Regions from separate parts of the Lysinibacillus sp. NPDC097868 genome, predicted to be linked through region 1. Evidence: riboswitches for the same ligand, from Rfam matches in the RefSeq annotation. Region 1 holds a riboswitch; the other holds the start of a gene.
The links. Region 1 has a riboswitch for S-adenosylmethionine ahead of ACIQXJ_RS18010 (O-acetylhomoserine aminocarboxypropyltransferase/cysteine synthase family protein). Riboswitches for the same ligand answer to the same signal wherever they lie in the genome.

Region 1 (8,851 bases):
TATAGTTTTTCGCAAAATCTTTTGCTTCATCTTTTACCGCTTTTATATATTTATCGATGAGCGCACCCTTTTGCGCCGCAATTTTCTTCCGAACATATTCATCATCTTCAAAGTTTTTCGTAATATCTTTTATTTTGGCATCTCGCTCATTTTCAAGCTTTGTTTTTAATTCGTTGGCATTATTATCAGCAGCTTCTTGAATCTTCTCTTCATATTGACTCTTTATATTATCAATTTGTGTGCCTAGTGAGCCATAATAATTGCGGTGTTCCTCAATTTCATTTTCTGAAACTGTAATCTTGCTCTTCAATTCCTCAGCAGTTGGTAAATTAAGCACTAACGGCCCTAGCTCCGATTGAAAATTATCCAGTTCATTTTGAAAATTCCCGGATTGAAAATACGATTTCCCTACATATTGATAGCCAATTTTAGAAAACGTAAATACACCGAAAATAAACCATGTTAAACAAATAAGTGCAAGTAGAGGCTTCCAAATTTTCATCATGTTTTCAACTCCCCTCTAAAAAATTTTTTCAAAAAATTGTAGCATTTCGGAGGAGCGGGAATTTACCATTTTATATGCATAAATACCGAAATAAACGAGACCGATAACACCTGCCACAAATCCTGCTATCGTTACATACTTCTCTATTTTATTTTTCCATTTTATAGCCAACGCCCCATACCACCTTTAAATAACGTGGATTTTTCGGATCTGCTTCAATTTTTTCACGTATTTTCCGAATGTGAACTGCTACAATATTTTCTGCATTGTAAGCTTCCTCATTCCATACACGTTCATAAATTTCTCGAATCGAAAAAACACGTCCTGCATTTTTCATTAGTAATTCTGTAATTTTATATTCAATTGGCGTTAAACGAACAGGTTCGCCTTCCAACACTACTTCCTTAGCATCTTCATCTAGCACTAAACCATCAATTTCTACCTTTGCTGCGCCGTCATTATACGTCCCAAGTTGTACATAACGACGCAATTGTGATTTAACACGCGCCAACAGCTCTAATGGATGAAATGGTTTCGTTACGTAATCATCAGCTCCAACGGATAAGCCATGAATCTTGTCACCATCTTCAGCTTTCGCACTAAGCATTATAATTGGAATGTTGCGTTCTGCTCTAATTTTAAACGTCGCCGTAATACCATCCATATTTGGCATCATAATATCTAAAATAATTAAATGTACTTCATTATTTTCCAGCTTTTCAAGTGCTTCTACACCGTCTGCTGCCTTAATGACATGATAACCTTCATTTTTTAAGTAAATTTCAATACCATCACGAATATCTTGATCATCGTCTGTTACAAGAACTGTTAACTTCGTCATGATATACACCTCGCTCTCAACTAATAGTCTACATATAAAATCTTAAAAACCAACTAGGATAAAAATGAAGAATTTCTTAAGCTTTTACCATTTTCCATGCTTACTATTTCTATTTTTTCCTCCCTGCAAATGTAAGAACCACAATGCCACCAAGTAGCATTACAACACCAAACCAAGATGTTATACTTAAATGCTCGCCAACTAGCACTACGCCTAACATTGCTGCAGTTAAGGGCTCCGCAAGGGACAAAGTTACAGCAGATGACGAGCTAATTTTCTGAAGACCACTTAAAAACAATAAATACGCTATGCTTGTACACATAACGCCCATAAAAAGCATTGTCCATAAGTTTTGTGTATCTGATAGCCAGCTAAATCCACTGCCAATTGAAAACGGTAGTAATAATAGTGCACAAATCGAAAATGTCATAGCAACTGCAGGTAATGCTTCCTGCTGTGCCATTAGTTTTTTACTTATATTTGTATATACTGCGAAAGAAACACCCGCACAAATGGCTAGCCCTATGCCACCCATATGTATAGTTCCATCTCCATTATTAATAAACAATAGAATACATCCTGTAATTGTCATAACGGTTGCGACGCCCCATACTTTTGTTGGTCGCGTTTTCAAAAGTAGCCACTCCAGCACGCCTGAAAACATCGGGGCACTACCAATTGTCACAACAGTGCCAATCGCTACGCCTGTTAGACGGATAGATGTAAAAAAAAGACCTTGGAATAAAGCAATACTTGCCGCCGCCAATATTGTCCATTTCCAGGACCATGTTCGAAAAGTAATTTTACGTAACAACACTACTACAACTAATAATAAACCACCACCAATTGCTGAGCGAATAGTTGCCACTGCAAACGGCGATACGCCATTATCTAAAAAAGTTTGTGCTGTCCCTGTCATTCCCCATAAAATAGCTGCTAGAAGTACAAAAAAATATGGATAAACCAATGCTGATACCCTCCTAACCTTTAACACTATTACTGTTAACTATACAGATTTATCCAAAATCAAACAATTCCCAACTTACTTTCCTTACATACAATTCATTATTATGTTTTCTATAACAGAGGAGGTATAATAATAACATTAAAAGGAGCGACCGTTTATGTATAAAACTATTGAAGAAACAGCCCTGGAACTTGGCATGCCTGAGGAGCAGATACTACGACTTGTTTATGAAGGACGCATCCGTTCAATTTATGATGGGGATCAAATATTGATTAATAGTGGACAATTTAGTACCTATTTTGAACAGCTAGAACGGATAAAAGAAGAAATAGAAATTTGGCGTAACACACCTATTCCTGAAGATATTGACGTGAAGGACGAAGACTAAACTTTAAAAGTGCCAGGCACTCAAACAATTCAAAATTGTTTGAGTGCCTGGCACCTACTTAACTAAATACTTACTACAAATCCTGCACGTTTTCCGATAATCTCAGCGTAGTCCTCAACCATCACACTTGCCGTTGGGTACATGCCTGCGCCTGGACCTACTAATGTTAATGTACCAATATAATTCGTTTCAAGCGCAACCGCATTATTAACGTCATCAACCGGATAAAGCGGATGCTCTTTATCTACTAATTGTGGACCAACCTTTGCTACCACTTTACCATTTGTAAGTTTCTCCACTTCAGCTACATGGCGATAACGTAAGCCCTTTTCACAAGCATCCTTTACCTGTTCAGCTGAGATACAGTCAATGCCAATTACTTCGACGTCAGCCCAATCTGGTTGCTCACCAAATGCTAATGCGCTTAAAATCATTAGCTTTTTAAAGGCATCTTGACCAGATACATCATTATACGGGTCAGCTTCTGCGTAACCTAAGTTTTGCGCCTCTTTTAAAGCTTTCTCAAAGGACCAGCCCTGTGCGCGCATTTTTGTTAAAATATAATTTGATGTTCCATTCAACACACCTTGAATACGGCTTACATCATTTACAAGCAAAATATTTTTCATCGTTTTAATAACAGGCACGCCGCCTGCCGTTGTTGCTTCGAAGCCCACGAATACACCATTTGACTTTGCAAGCTCTTGTAACTCTAAGCCACGTTTTGCAAACATCACTTTGTTTGCTGTAATTACATGACACTTATGTTCAACTGCACGCTTTAAATAACCAAATGCCGGTTCTTCATTGACAATTGCTTCAAATACAACTTGCATGCCAGGCTCCGCTAAAACCTCATCCATACTTGTTGTTAATAAATGAGCAGTACCTGGAACACGTTCACGACTAGTATCCGTTACTAATATTTTTGCTACTACCAATTCAATGCCTAATTTCCGTTTCAGTTCTTCACGCTTTTCATTCAATATATGATAGATACCTTGACCTACAGTTCCAAATCCTAAGATTGCTGCCTTTATAGTTGCCATACTTGTTATTCCCTCCAACGTACATTTCTCCAGTTTTATATATAAATAAAGTCTGTGCCTACAAGCACATATTCAAATAATTCAAAATTTAACCTAAAGAAAATTGTAACGCAAATAAATACATTGCACAAGAAAAATCTTTCTAGGATGGACAATTGTTTTCTCTAGGAGTGCAAAAGAAATCGGTTTCATTGCCTTTATTATACGTTTTATTAATAAATCTATAATTTTTGAACAACTTTTGACGAATTCTTTTAAAAAAAGAAATGCCTTTCTTCTATTATATATGTATGAAGATACCCGTTATAGAATAAGCTGTTTTTGAAAAGCAGTAACTAATTCCACAAGTAACGTGAAACGCAACAAAAAGCTCATTCCCTATAGCAGTAGAGAATGAGCTAAAAAATATAAGGGAAAGTTAACTTGCTTGTAAAAATAATCGATAACGATATTGCGCTAAAGCTGATTGCACTAGCATTACTTCTTCTTGTGTAAAGTTTGGTACTGCATATGTGCGTTCAATTAATTGAAAGGATCCGTATTTTAAATAATATTCTGTCGCCGGTAATGCAATATGACTTATACCGTAAGCATCATACTCTTCAAAAACTTCTTTAACTACATAGCCCTCTTCATTAGCATATACGACTTCTTCAAAAGCACTATGTCCAAAAGTTTGTTGCCATTTTGTTTCAACTGTCGAAAGTAAGTTTTGAATGGATAGGTTGTTCACAAAATGATGACTTTCATTTAATTCATAAATTATATAAGCTGTTACATTTTGTGCCCGATAAATATTTCCCATTTATAACACTCCTTTTCGATCAGTTTTTTAAAGCGAGCATAGCTACTGGCTATGTAGCTAAACTCTTTTCATATATTCAAAAGTGGGGGAGCACTTATGAAAACAAATTGATTGTTACCGCCTAAACAGAAGCGGCATTTAGAATTACGTAACCTCGACACTCTTTAAAATTGTTCTAGGTTGGTAGCCATTCGAACATTTAACTTAATCCCTAGTATATAGCATGGTTTTAATCAAGTCAACAATACTTATAAAAATACTAGGTATTATTTATAGGAAATTTCAGATAACTTACCAAATGAGGTAATGATTGATGTAGCAACGTTATACGCATTACCAAATGAGGCATTTCGAATGAGAAAATACGTTAACGCTACGACATGAATCTAATTTATCAATTTATGTTAAGCTTCTACTTTTTGTTCAGTAGGTGTTACTTGTGCAATTGCTTGTTCTAAGTCTGCAATTATATCCTCAACTGCCTCTAAACCGATTGATAAGCGAATGAGCGACTCGGATACGCCAGTTTGGATTAATTCCTCAGCAGATAATTGTTGATGGGTTGTAGATGCTGGGTGAATAATTAACGATTTTGCATCTCCAACGTTTGCTACATGTGAGAATAGTTTCACGCTGTCTATTAACTGACGACCTGCTTCTCGTCCACCTTTAATGCCAAATGTAAGCACTGAACCGAAGCCATTTTTCAAGTATTTCTTCGCTAAGTCATGGGAAGCAAAATCCTCTAATCCATTATAGTTTACATATTCCACGGATGGGTGGTTACGTAAATATTCAGCAACTGCTAACGCATTTTCATTGTGTTTAGGAATACGCAAATGAAGCGTTTCTAAACCTTGTAGTAAGTTAAAGGCAGCATCAGCACTTAATGTTGGGCCAAAATCACGTAGTAATTGCACACGCAGTTTTGTGGCAAATGCAGCCGCTGCAGTATCAATTCCGTATCGTAATCCATGATAAGATGTGTCTGGCTCTGTAAATCTAGGGAATCTACCTTGTGTCCAATCAAATTTCCCAGCATCTACAACTACGCCACCTAAAGTTGTACCATGACCGCCAATCCATTTTGTCGCTGAGTGAACAACTATATCTGCACCGAAGTCGATTGGCGTTGCGCCATATGGTGAAGCAAATGTGCTATCAATAATTAAAGGCAAGCCATTTTCATGTGCAATCGTTGCTACTGCTTCAACATCTAAAACCTTTAAACTTGGATTGCCGTAAATTTCAGCAAACACTGCTTTTGTGTTTTCATTAATCGCAGATCGGAAGTTCTCAGGGTTTGTTTCATCTACAAAAATTGTTTTAATACCGTAGTTTGGTAGTGTATTTGCTAATAAGTTATATGTTCCTCCGTATAAAGAGCTTGCTGCTACGATTTCATCCCCTGCACTTGCTAGATTTAAAATTGAAAATGCGATAGCTGCTGCACCTGATGAAAGTGCTACTGCTGCTGTACCGCCTTCCAATAAAGCGACGCGTTTTTCAAAAACATCTACAGTTGGATTTGTAATACGTGTGTAAATATTGCCCGCTTCTTCTAATGCAAAAAGACGTTGCGCATGAGCAGTGTCTTTAAATACGAAAGCTGTTGAACGGTACACTGGTACAGTTCGAGAGCCTGTCACTGGGTCTGGCTCTTGACCACCGTGTAATAGTAATGTTTCTGGTTTGAAATTCGACATATTTTCTTCCTCCTTAATGGTTTTACGATGGTACCGGAGATGAGGAGGATTTATGTGTAGAAAACAAAAACCCTCTTCAGTTAAGAAGAGGGTTGCGGTTGCAAGTTTTCCTCCCCTTATCTGCCAGATCCAAGTAAGAATCTGTAGGAATTAGCACCTTAGCAAGTTCGTCACTCACTGGTTGCCGGGCATCATAGGGCCTATCCCTCCGCCGCTCTTGATAAGAGTATGTGATTCAATTTCCATCGTTGTTACACAGTATAAACATAGACTTTTTTTCTGTCAACAGTAAAATTTATTTTTTTCTGAAACTTCTGTCTGCTAATTTACGTAATAAGAGCACATACACTATATAAAAAATAAAAATGAAAGGAGCATTTTTTATGGAAAAAGCTATGATTTTTTTTATTATTATTGTTATTGGTTATTTAATCGGCTGTATTCACGGATCTAAAGTGGCACAATTTCTATCGGGTGTAGATTTAAAAAAGACTGGTCATGGCAATGCTGGTGCCTCAAATGCAACGCTTTCTCTTGGTTGGAAATACGGCATATTAGTGGCACTGATTGATATTGGTAAAGGCGTCGGTGCTATTCTCTGTGCCATCTACTACTTTTCTTCTAATGCGTCACAATTCACTGAAATACAAACGTGGCTCTTAATCTATACAATGGCTGCTAGTGTTATTTTAGGGCATAACTTCCCATTCCATATGGGCTTCAAAGGTGGCAAAGGTACTGCCTCCATTATTGGGATTTTACTTGCTGTCGATTGGAAAATTGCTTTATGTGCACTTATATTATTTGTGATTTTATCTTTAGCTACAAACTATTTAATCGTCGGTGTGTTAGAATTTTATATTGTATTTTGTACAGCAACTTATTTATGGATACCCGGAATTGGCCCAACGATCATTTCCATTCTACTTTTATGCATAGCGTTCATCTTGCATATCGAAAATATTAAAAGGCTATTCCATGGAACAGAACCGAAAGTAACATCTGCCTTTAAAAAATCAGCATAAAACAAGAGGATGAGACATAACTTCGAGGACACTAGTTGGTGGTAGCGAGGGCGGTGACTCCTGCGGAAACAGCACAAATGTCAGACGCAACTGACAGCGCGACAGCGACGGTTGTGGCTTACGGTGTGCCGTGGAATGCATCCGCAAACGGGACATCAACGCATAGCAAAAAGTGTTAGATTGATGGCAGTCAATCTAACACTTTTTAAATATATTATTTTGCAAATGATGGATCTAGCATTGTACCGTTCTTAGCTAAATTCACATGCCAAGAAAGTGCTTTTTCTAAATCATGCGGTGTATGGTGACCACCTGTTGCTTCATTTGCGTCATTGAAGTACGCCCATAATTGCTCCTTATAATCTGGATGCGCACAGTTTTCAATGATTAGACCGACACGCTCTTTAGGTGCTAGACCTCGTAAGTCTGCAACGCCCTGCTCCGTTACGATAACATCCACATCATGTTCAGTATGGTCTACATGCGAAACCATTGGAACAATACTAGAAATTTTCCCACCTTTTGCATACGATTTTGTCACGAAAATACCTAATCGTGCATTACGAGCAAAATCTCCAGAACCTCCAATACCATTCATCATCTTTGTACCCGAAACATGAGTTGAATTTACATTCCCGTAAATATCTAATTCAAGCGCTGTATTTACAGAGATCAAGCCGAGTCGACGGATAATTTCTGGGTGATTAGAAATTTCCTGTGGTCGTAATACTAATTTATCTGCATATTTTTCAAAATTTCCGTAAACTTGGTTTCCTACTTTTTCAGATAGGGTAATAGAAGTAGCAGATGCAAAGCTTACTTTTCCAGCATCCATTAATTCAAATACAGCATCCTGTAGTACTTCCGAATAAACTTCTAAATTTTCAAACTCGGAATCTTTGAAACCTAATAATACAGCATTTGCCACTGAACCTACACCTGATTGTAGTGGGCGTAAACTCGTCGTTAAACGACCTACTTTAATTTCTTCTCTTAAGAAATTCAGTAGATGATTTGCCATAATATCTGTTTCTTCATCAGCCGGAACAATCATTGATGGCGCATCTAAAATATCTGAAATAACAATGCCTTTTACTTTGTCTAAATTTAGTGGAATGCCAATTGTACCAAGACGATCTGACACATTTAGCATTGGAATTGGATCACGTTTACCTTGTGGTCCTGGAACAAAAATATCATGCACACCTTCTAATGCATCAAGCTGTGCTACGTTTAGCTCGATGATAACTTGGTCTGCTTCTTGTACGAAAATCGGAGAGTTACCAACTGAAGTTGTAGGAATTAATAAGCCATCTTCTGTAATAGCAGCAGCTTCAATAATAGCAAAGTCAATCGGGCCAATAATGCCCTGACGTACTAATTCAGCATTGTGTGATAAATGGGCATCAACATAAGTGACTTCTCCACTATTAATCATGTTTCGAATGCCTGCATCTCCTTGGAAAGGTCCACGCTTGCGAATAACACCAGCTTCTGCTAAGTATTGGTCAACTTCAGGTCCAAGTGATGCACCTGTATATACATCTACCTTGAAGCTTTCTGTT
Region 2 (8,851 bases), on a different contig from region 1:
AGCGGCACTTCAAGGAGATCCTGAAGCAAAATTACAACTTGGCCACATTTACAATAAAGGTGAAGGCATATCACGGAATATTAAAGAAGCGAAGAAATGGTATGGACTTGCTGCAGAAGCAGGAATAGAAGAAGCGTCTCAATTACTTGAGGAGTTAGATAATTTGTAAAACCCGAATGTTGTTATACTGGAATTACCCGCAATGGTTAGTTATAAACTAGCCATTGCGGGTTTTTTGCTGTTATAAAGAAAATAATGCTTTTACGTCATTACAAAGAAATAAGTACACAATGGATTAAATCTTTGCATAATTGGTCAATTATTAGAGTGGTTATTTAAAACTATTTATTAACCATATCACTATTGGTCTTTTTGAACCATTTTTAGATGTGGTTTTAGGTTAAATGACCTCGTTGGAATAAATAAATGATAGATAGTGAAATTGCTGATACTTAATTATGCTCGGAGTAATTCAAACAATATTCTTTAATTAGTAAAAAGACCGTCGATATAGCTAACGAAAAATGTTGAATTAGTAATTTTATCACATTTCCATGATGGATAACTTTTTTGTTTAGTATTAAATATTATAGTGATAAATGGTAAAATATAGGTTAAAATAAATTGACAATTATATTTAAAGTGTATAATGTAAATGAGTAATTTTAAAATGTAAAATTAATGAATTATTGATTATTATGATGTTATTTTGTTATATTATTTTCTTGTTAATTTATTAGCGGTCGTGGTATTTTTTCGTATATTTATAAATATATTTGGGTAAACGGAAATAGATTATGCTCAGCTCTTCAAAAGAACTCGTATATGAAAGAGGGAAAAGTGTGATTTTTCAAAAACAGAAAAAGGCAATGGCATTAGATTTACAACAATACTCAGTGACAATGGATGTTCCGAACTCACGAACATTGGTGAAGCAGATTGAAATGTTAAATTTGACCAAATTAGATTTACAATATTTAAAGGCTTTTAAACCATTTGTTGAGGACAACATTAATCAAATCGTTGACCGATTTTATGGAATGATTGGAACTGAGCAAAGTTTAGTAGATATTATTAATAAACATAGTTCTGTAGATAAGTTGAAGGTCACATTGCGTCGGCATATTATTGAAATGTTTAACGGTACAATAGATGAAGAGTTTTATAAAAGACGAGTAAGTATCGCAAAAGTACATGTACATATCGGCCTTAGAACACAATGGTATATTTGTGCTTTCCAAGATTTAGCCATTTCATTTATTGACTTGGTAGAAAAACATGTAGAACATCCTATGGACCAATTTAATACAATTCGTGCAATCTCTAAAATTTCTAATTTTGAGCAGCAGCTTGTATTAGAGGCTTTTGAAAGTACAGTCGAACGCCTAAAGGAAAATGTAGAACGTGAGAAAGAGGCAGTTGAGAGAAAAATCGTGGAATCTTCAGAGGGTCTTGCTGCAATTTCTCAAGAAACAAATGCCTCATTCCATCAATTAAATAATCAATCACATGAGATTAAGGAATTGGCGAAAAGATCATTACAGGTCAGTACGCTAGCTGAAAGTCAGGCGATTGAAGGTCGGGAACGTCTACAACATCAATCGAAAAATATGAGTAACATTATTCAATCAGTAGATGATATTACAGACAATATTAAGCAATTGACAGAAATGTCTAAGGAAATGGAAGAGATTATGAATGTTGTGACGAACATTGCAAATCAAACAAATTTATTAGCTTTAAATGCAGCGATTGAAGCAGCTCGTGCTGGAGAAGCGGGGAAAGGCTTTAGTGTTGTAGCAGATGAAGTTCGTAAATTATCTAGTCAAACAAAGGAATCTGTCACATCCGTAGCTAAATTATTAGAAAAAACGACGGAGCGAACGGATAATCTTGCCTACACGCTTAGTCATATTCAGGAAGAAGTTGCGTCAGGTGAGGAAAACATGTCTCAAACTGAGGGGCAATTTAACAAAATTTTAGATGCTATGACACAAGCTAAGTGTCAAAATGATCGCATGGAAAAAGAAGTGCTGGCTGTGGCTCAGATTCTTAATGAGCTTGGACTTGCATTTAATGAAGTCACAAATTCAGCAGATAAATTAGCGAATGTTGCACAAAACTTAAACTAATTTAATGATTTCATAAAATGGGGCTTAAATGTCCTCTAAATAAAACTTAATTTAAAATCCGCTTTTGCTTTCCTCAGGTAGGATAGGAGCTTTATGGTCTTTGTGCTCTTGCCCTCCTTTACGGAAAACGAAGTGGATTTTTATTTGTATCGGAAGAAGGGTGACAGGCACTCAAACAATTTCAAGTTTTGCATTTTAAGACTAACTAAGTAAAAATCCCCGAAAACTTTTGGAGAACGCACGCACTGTAAGCCGCAATAAACCACGCCACAGGCGACTGTTACGGCTCATAGTGTGCCTGCGAAAAGCGCAGTGAATATTTGCGCTATAGGAAGCCAAAGTTATGCTAGGTGTCAGGCACTCAAACAATTTACCCGTAGTTGAATCAACGGCAGTATTCTTCTATTTATTTTTTGAGTGCTTCATTTTTGCTAAATTTGTAATGGGTTGAACGTAAATGTTTGCAAAAACAGTTTATACTAATAGGAGATAAATAAAGAAATTAGGGGCGATTCTTCATGGAAACAATAGTTGTATTAGGTGGCGGAATTACAGGTTTATGTACGATGCATTATCTACAACGTCAAGTATTGGAGAAAAAAATAGATGTAAACCTAGTACTTGTTGAAAAAAATGCATACTTAGGTGGAAAGCTACACTCCGCATATGACCATGGTTTTATAATGGAAACGGGCGCTGATTCAATTGTAGCTCGTCATAAAGGCGTCATGGAGCTAGTACAGGAGCTTAATTTTGAACAGGAGCTAGTGTACAACGAAACAGGAGTATCTTATATCTATACAAACGACGAATTACATGCAATACCAGCTGATTCAACATTCGGTATTCCTATGAGTTTAGCATCTCTGGAAGCAAGTACGCTTGTATCAGAAGCTGGTAAGCAAATCGCATTACAGGACTTAACGATGCCGAATAAAGGTTTTACTAAAGAAAGCTCCATAGGCGAGTTTTTAACGTATTACTTAGGTGAAGAGCTTGTGCAAAATCAAATAGCGCCAGTATTAGCAGGAGTATATTCTGGTGACCTACATCAACTTTCGATTGCTTCTACATTGCCGTACTTAATCGATTATAAAGATGATTACGGTAGCATCATCAAGGGGTTTGATGCAAATCGCGAACAATTTATGAAAGCTTCCAATAAAAAGTTTGTTTCATTTAAAAAAGGCTTATCGTCTCTGATTGATCGACTTGAAGAAACGTTAACAGAAGTAGAAATGATCAAGGGCGTAGCAACAACAAGTGTAAAGAAACATGAAGGGCAATATACAATTACATTAGCAAATAGTAGAAAGCTTGAGGCTGATCACGTTGTATTAGCGCTGCCGAATGAAGCGGTGAAAAACTTATTACAGGACCCATCGTTAGATCATTATTTTAAGGAATTTACTACAGCTTCAGCAATAACAATTTACCTAGGTTTTGATGTACCGGATGCAGTGCTACCAGCAGATGGAACAGGCTTTATTGTGTCACATAATTCAAATGTCCAATGCAATGCAGCAACTTGGACAAGTCGAAAATGGAAGCATACATCTGCTAATAGTAAATTGCTTGTACGACTCTTTTATAAGAGCATCAATCCTGCGTATGAACAATTATGTAAGATGACAGATGAAGAACTAGCTGCTGTCGCATTAGACGATGTAAAGAAAAGTTTAGGGATTGATGAAAAGCCAACTGTAGTTAATGTTGCGAAATGGATTGATCAAATGCCAAAATACGATTTAGCACATCATGAGGCATTGAAGGGCTTAACAGCTGAGCTTGCAGAAAGCTATCCAAATTTATCGATTGCAGGCTGCTCTTATTTCGGAGTAGGCATTGGTGCTTGTATTCAAAATGGTAAAAAAATAGGCGAAGAACTTGCAGAAAAACTAGTATAACCGTAAAATAAATGCGAAAATTTGATATTTTTCTGGAGAAATCTCCTTTGTTGAGTGAAATAGTCTTGACTCTATCGCCTGTAAACGATATGATTCTTTTAATTATTTGAAAAATTCATACTACATTCTTATCGAGAGAAGCCGAGGGACTGGCCCTATGAAGCTTCAGCAACCAACTTATGTCAGGTGCTAAATCCAGAAGACCTTTTTGGTCGAAGATGAGAAGGAAAAACAATTACGATTCGTTAAAGCCTTCTTTTTTGTAAAAGAAGGCTTTTTATATTTTTGGATACAAGGAAAGTGAGGGTTACGTTTTATGGGATTGCTAGAAAAGTTAAAAACACATGTGTTAACTGCAGATGGTGCCATTGGTACTGTATTATATGGCTACGGCTTGGAGTACTGCCATGAAGAAATGAATGTACAGAGACCGAAATTGATTGAAAAAATCCATAAAGAATATATTGCTGCTGGTGCAGATGTGATTCAGACAAATACTTACGGTGCTAATGCTATTAAATTAGCACGCTACGGTTTAGAATCGCGAGTTCAGCAGTTTAATGAAGCGGCAATCACGATTGCAAAACGTGCCGCAGCAGATGGCGGACAATTTGTGTTAGGCACAATTGGGGGCATCCGTGGTATTCGTAAAAGTGATGCAACATTAGAGGAAATTTTATCGACAGTTGAAGAGCAAGCAAATGTGTTACTTGCAGGCAATCCAGATGGCCTTTTACTTGAAACGTATTATGATTTCGAAGAGTTAAGCGCAACGTTGAAAATGTTACGTGCCAAAACAAAGCTACCAATTATTGCGCAGGTGTCGATGCATGAACCAGGCGTGTTACAAAATGGAATGGCATTAAATCAAGCATTGCACGAGCTAGAAGCTCTTGGTGCAGACGTAGTAGGCGTGAATTGTCGTTTAGGGCCGCATCATACAATTCAAGCATTTGAAGGAGTTGAGCTTCCTGAAAAAGCATTTATGTCTGCATATCCAAATGCATCCTTGCTAGATTTAGAGGATGGGCGTGTCGTATATGAGTCAGAAGCAGATTATTTTGGTCGTGCCGCAGTTGCACTAGTTGACCAAGGTGTTCGTTTAATCGGTGGTTGCTGTGGAACAACACCAAAGCACATAGCAGCAGCGAAAAAATATTTAGAAGAGTTAACACCTATTGAAGAAAAGTTTGCTAAGCCTGAAAAAGTACAGGTTGTACGTGAAGCAGAGCCTGCAACGTATGAGCCATTGCATGAGAAGGTAAAGCGCGAGCGTTCGGTTATCGTGGAGTTAGACACACCGAGACATTTAGAAATTGACGGCTTTATTCAAGGTGCGAAAAAATTATATGAAGCAGGCGCTGATGTAGTGATGATGGCAGATAATTCACTCGCATCGCCCCGCATTAGTAATGTGGCAATGGGTGCGTTATTGAAGGAAACGCACGGTGTCCGGCCATTAACGCATATAACGTGCCGTGACCGTAATTTAATTGGATTACAGTCACATTTGATGGGCTTAAATGCACTTGGCATTCATGATATTCTAGCAGTTACTGGAGATCCGACTAAGGTAGGTGATTTCCCGGGTGCCACAAGCGTTTATGATGTATCTTCTATGGAACTAATCCAGCTGATTAAACAGTTGAATGAAGGTATTTCATTTTCTGGAAAGCCACTTCGTAAAAAGGCAAACTTCTCTGTAGCGGCAGCATTTAACCCGAATGTACGTGTACTAGACCGAGCAGTGGCTCGACTAGAGAAAAAGATAGAGCATGGTGCGGATTACTTTATTTCTCAACCAGTTTATACGAAAGAAAAAATCATTGAAATTTATGAGGCAACTAAGCATTTAGATGCACCAATTTATATTGGTATTATGCCAGTAACGAGCTATAAGAGCGCTGAGTTTTTACATCATGAAGTACCAGGTATCAAACTATCTGACGATGCACTGTCACGTATGAAGGCATGTGGTGAAGATAAGGAACGTTCAACATTAGAAGGGATTGCAATTGCTAAAGAGTTAGTAGAAGTAGCTGCAGAGTATTTCAATGGTATTTACTTAATTACACCGTTTTTACGCTATGATATGACGCTAGAGTTAATGAAATTTATTGAGCAATTGGATGAACAGAAAAAAGGGGTAAGTATAGATGGCTAAGCACTTGATTGAAGAGCAACTAGAGAAACGAATATTAATTCTGGATGGCGCAATGGGTACAATGCTTCAAAATGAAAACTTATCAGCTGAAGATTTTGGTGGCGAGGAGCTTGATGGTTGTAACGAGAATCTTGTATTAACTAGACCTGATGTGCTTGAAAAGGTTCACCGTAAATATTTAGAGGCTGGTGCGGATATTATTTGTACAAATACGTTTGGAGGTACGCCTCTCGTATTAAATGAATATAATCTTGGGTCTAAGGCAGAAGAAATTAATAAACGTGCGGTGGAAATTGCGCGCAAAGTAGTGGATGAGTTTTCTACTCCAGAGTGGCCCCGTTTTGTTGCAGGAGCAATGGGTCCAACGACGAAAACATTATCAGTAACTGGCGGTATTACCTTTGATGAACTTGAAGAAAACTTTTATGTACAGGCAAAGGCCCTCATCGAAGCGGGTTCAGACGTACTGCTTCTTGAAACGAGTCAGGATATGCTAAATGTAAAAGCGGGGACACTGGGGGTGTCACGTGCGTTTGAGGAAACTGGAAAAGAACTACCTGTTATGATTTCAGGCACGATTGAGCCAATGGGCACAACGCTAGCAGGGCAAACGATTGATGCCTTTTACATATCAATTGAGCATATTAAGCCGTTATCTGTCGGCTTAAACTGTGCGACAGGTCCAGAGTTTATGACAGATCATATTCGTTCGTTAGCGGAGCTTTCTACCGGCTATATTAGCTGTTATCCAAATGCTGGTTTGCCAGATGAGGAAGGTTGCTATCATGAATCACCAGAATCTTTATCTCAAAAATTAAAAGGTTTTGCTGAAAAAGGCTGGCTTAACATTGTTGGCGGTTGTTGTGGAACAACACCAGCACATATTGCCGCAATCCGAGAGGTATTGAAGGATGAAAAGCCGCGACAATTACCAGAAAGCACACATGGTCATGTAGTATCAGGTATTGAGCCTTTAGTATACGATGATTCGATGCGTCCGCTGTTTATTGGGGAGCGAACTAATGTTATTGGCTCTCGAAAATTCAAAAATTTAATCATTGACAGTAAATATGAGGAAGCGGCAGAAATCGCACGTGCACAAGTGAAAAATGGGGCACATGTTATAGATATTTGCTTAGCGAACCCAGATCGTGATGAATTAGCGGATATGCGGGGCTTTATGCAGGAAGTTGTTAAGAAAGTAAAAGTGCCGCTTGTAATTGATTCTACAGATGAGAAAGTAATTGAAGAAGCGCTGAAATTTTCACAAGGTAAAGCCATTATCAACTCTATTAATCTGGAGGATGGGGAAGAACGTTTTGACGCAGTAATGCCGCTAGTGAAAAAATATGGTGGCTCTTTAGTTGTCGGTACGATTGATGAGCAAGGGATGGCAGTAGATCGTCATCGTAAACTAGAAATTGCAGAGCGTTCTTATCAATTATTAACAGAGAAATGGGGCTTAGCACCAGAGGATATAATTTTTGACCCGCTTATGTTCCCAGTTGGTACAGGGGATGAACAATATATTGGTTCAGCACTTGAAACAATCGAGGGCATTCGTCTTATAAAAGAAAAATTACCTCGCACGTTAACTGTTCTCGGAGTAAGTAATATTTCCTTCGGCTTACCACCAGTTGGCCGTGAAGTATTGAATGCTGTTTATTTATATCACTGTACACAGGCAGGCTTGGATTACGCGATTGTCAACACAGAGAAGTTAGAGCGTTATGCTTCGATTCCTGAAGAGGAAATTAAGCTTGCAAATGACCTATTATTCAATACAAATGATGAAACATTAGCGGTATTCACTGATTTTTATCGTGATAAAAAGAAAGAGAAAACTGAAGCTGATATTCCGAAAACAGTGGAAGGACGCTTAGCTTATTATATTTTAGAAGGTACGAAAGAGGGGCTTATTGAAGATCTTGATGCCGCTCGTGAAATTTATGACGCACCGCTTGATATTATTAATGGACCATTGATGGAAGGGATGGCTGAGGTTGGTCGTTTATTCAATGATAATCAGCTTATCGTAGCGGAAGTATTACAATCAGCAGGTGTTATGAAGGCAGCTGTAGCGCATCTTGAGCAATTTATGGAGAAAAATGAGGATAGCTCGGGTAAAGGCAAAATGGTGCTTGCCACTGTAAAAGGTGATGTGCATGATATTGGTAAAAACCTCGTAGATATTATTTTAAGTAATAACGGATATAAAGTGGTTGATTTAGGCATTAAAGTAACGCCATCTCAGTTAATCGAGGCTATTCGCAAGGAAAAGCCTGATTTTATCGGTCTGTCGGGCTTGCTTGTTAAATCTGCTCAGCAGATGGTTATCACTGCCCAGGACTTTAAAGCAGCTGGTATTAATGTACCTATATTAGTAGGGGGCGCAGCATTGTCTCGTCGCTTTACTGAAACGAAAATTGCAAACGAATATGAAGGTCCTGTTATTTACTCAAAAGATGCGATGCAGGGGCTAGAGCAAGTAAATCTTTTAATGGGTACAGAGACGCGAGAAAACTTTTTAGCTGAAATAGCAGACTCACGTCAAAAACGGTTAGAGGCTGATGAGAAACGTGCAGCGCGACCTGTGAAAGAAATTACTGTGAAGCCTGTACGTACAGTAAAAGATGCGCCTGTGTTCT

Region 2: it holds a riboswitch for S-adenosylmethionine, as region 1 does, so the genes downstream of both, ACIQXJ_RS23445 (bifunctional homocysteine S-methyltransferase/methylenetetrahydrofolate reductase) here and ACIQXJ_RS18010 (O-acetylhomoserine aminocarboxypropyltransferase/cysteine synthase family protein) in region 1, are expected to answer to the same signal.

Annotation. Positions count from the first base shown of each region.
Region 1 is NZ_JBIWBS010000003.1:250,029-258,879, forward strand. It holds gene ACIQXJ_RS17975 (histidine kinase dimerization/phospho-acceptor domain-containing protein) at 1-505, opposite strand, end outside; gene ACIQXJ_RS17980 (hypothetical protein) at 521-676, opposite strand; gene ACIQXJ_RS17985 (response regulator transcription factor) at 654-1,346, opposite strand; gene ACIQXJ_RS17990 (DMT family transporter) at 1,456-2,313, opposite strand; gene ACIQXJ_RS17995 (MerR family transcriptional regulator) at 2,471-2,701, shown strand; gene ACIQXJ_RS18000 (homoserine dehydrogenase) at 2,764-3,750, opposite strand; gene ACIQXJ_RS18005 (hypothetical protein) at 4,169-4,555, opposite strand; gene ACIQXJ_RS18010 (O-acetylhomoserine aminocarboxypropyltransferase/cysteine synthase family protein) at 4,960-6,261, opposite strand; SAM riboswitch class I at 6,375-6,488, opposite strand; gene ACIQXJ_RS18015 (glycerol-3-phosphate acyltransferase) at 6,645-7,286, shown strand; gene ACIQXJ_RS18020 (hypothetical protein) at 7,322-7,465, shown strand; gene scpC (succinyl-CoA:acetate CoA-transferase ScpC) at 7,501-8,851, opposite strand, start outside.
Region 2 is NZ_JBIWBS010000009.1:52,852-61,702, forward strand. It holds gene ACIQXJ_RS23430 (SEL1-like repeat protein) at 1-169, shown strand, start outside; gene ACIQXJ_RS23435 (methyl-accepting chemotaxis protein) at 843-2,132, shown strand; gene hemG (protoporphyrinogen oxidase) at 2,651-4,039, shown strand; SAM riboswitch class I at 4,165-4,264, shown strand; gene ACIQXJ_RS23445 (bifunctional homocysteine S-methyltransferase/methylenetetrahydrofolate reductase) at 4,356-6,203, shown strand; gene metH (methionine synthase) at 6,196-8,851, shown strand, end outside.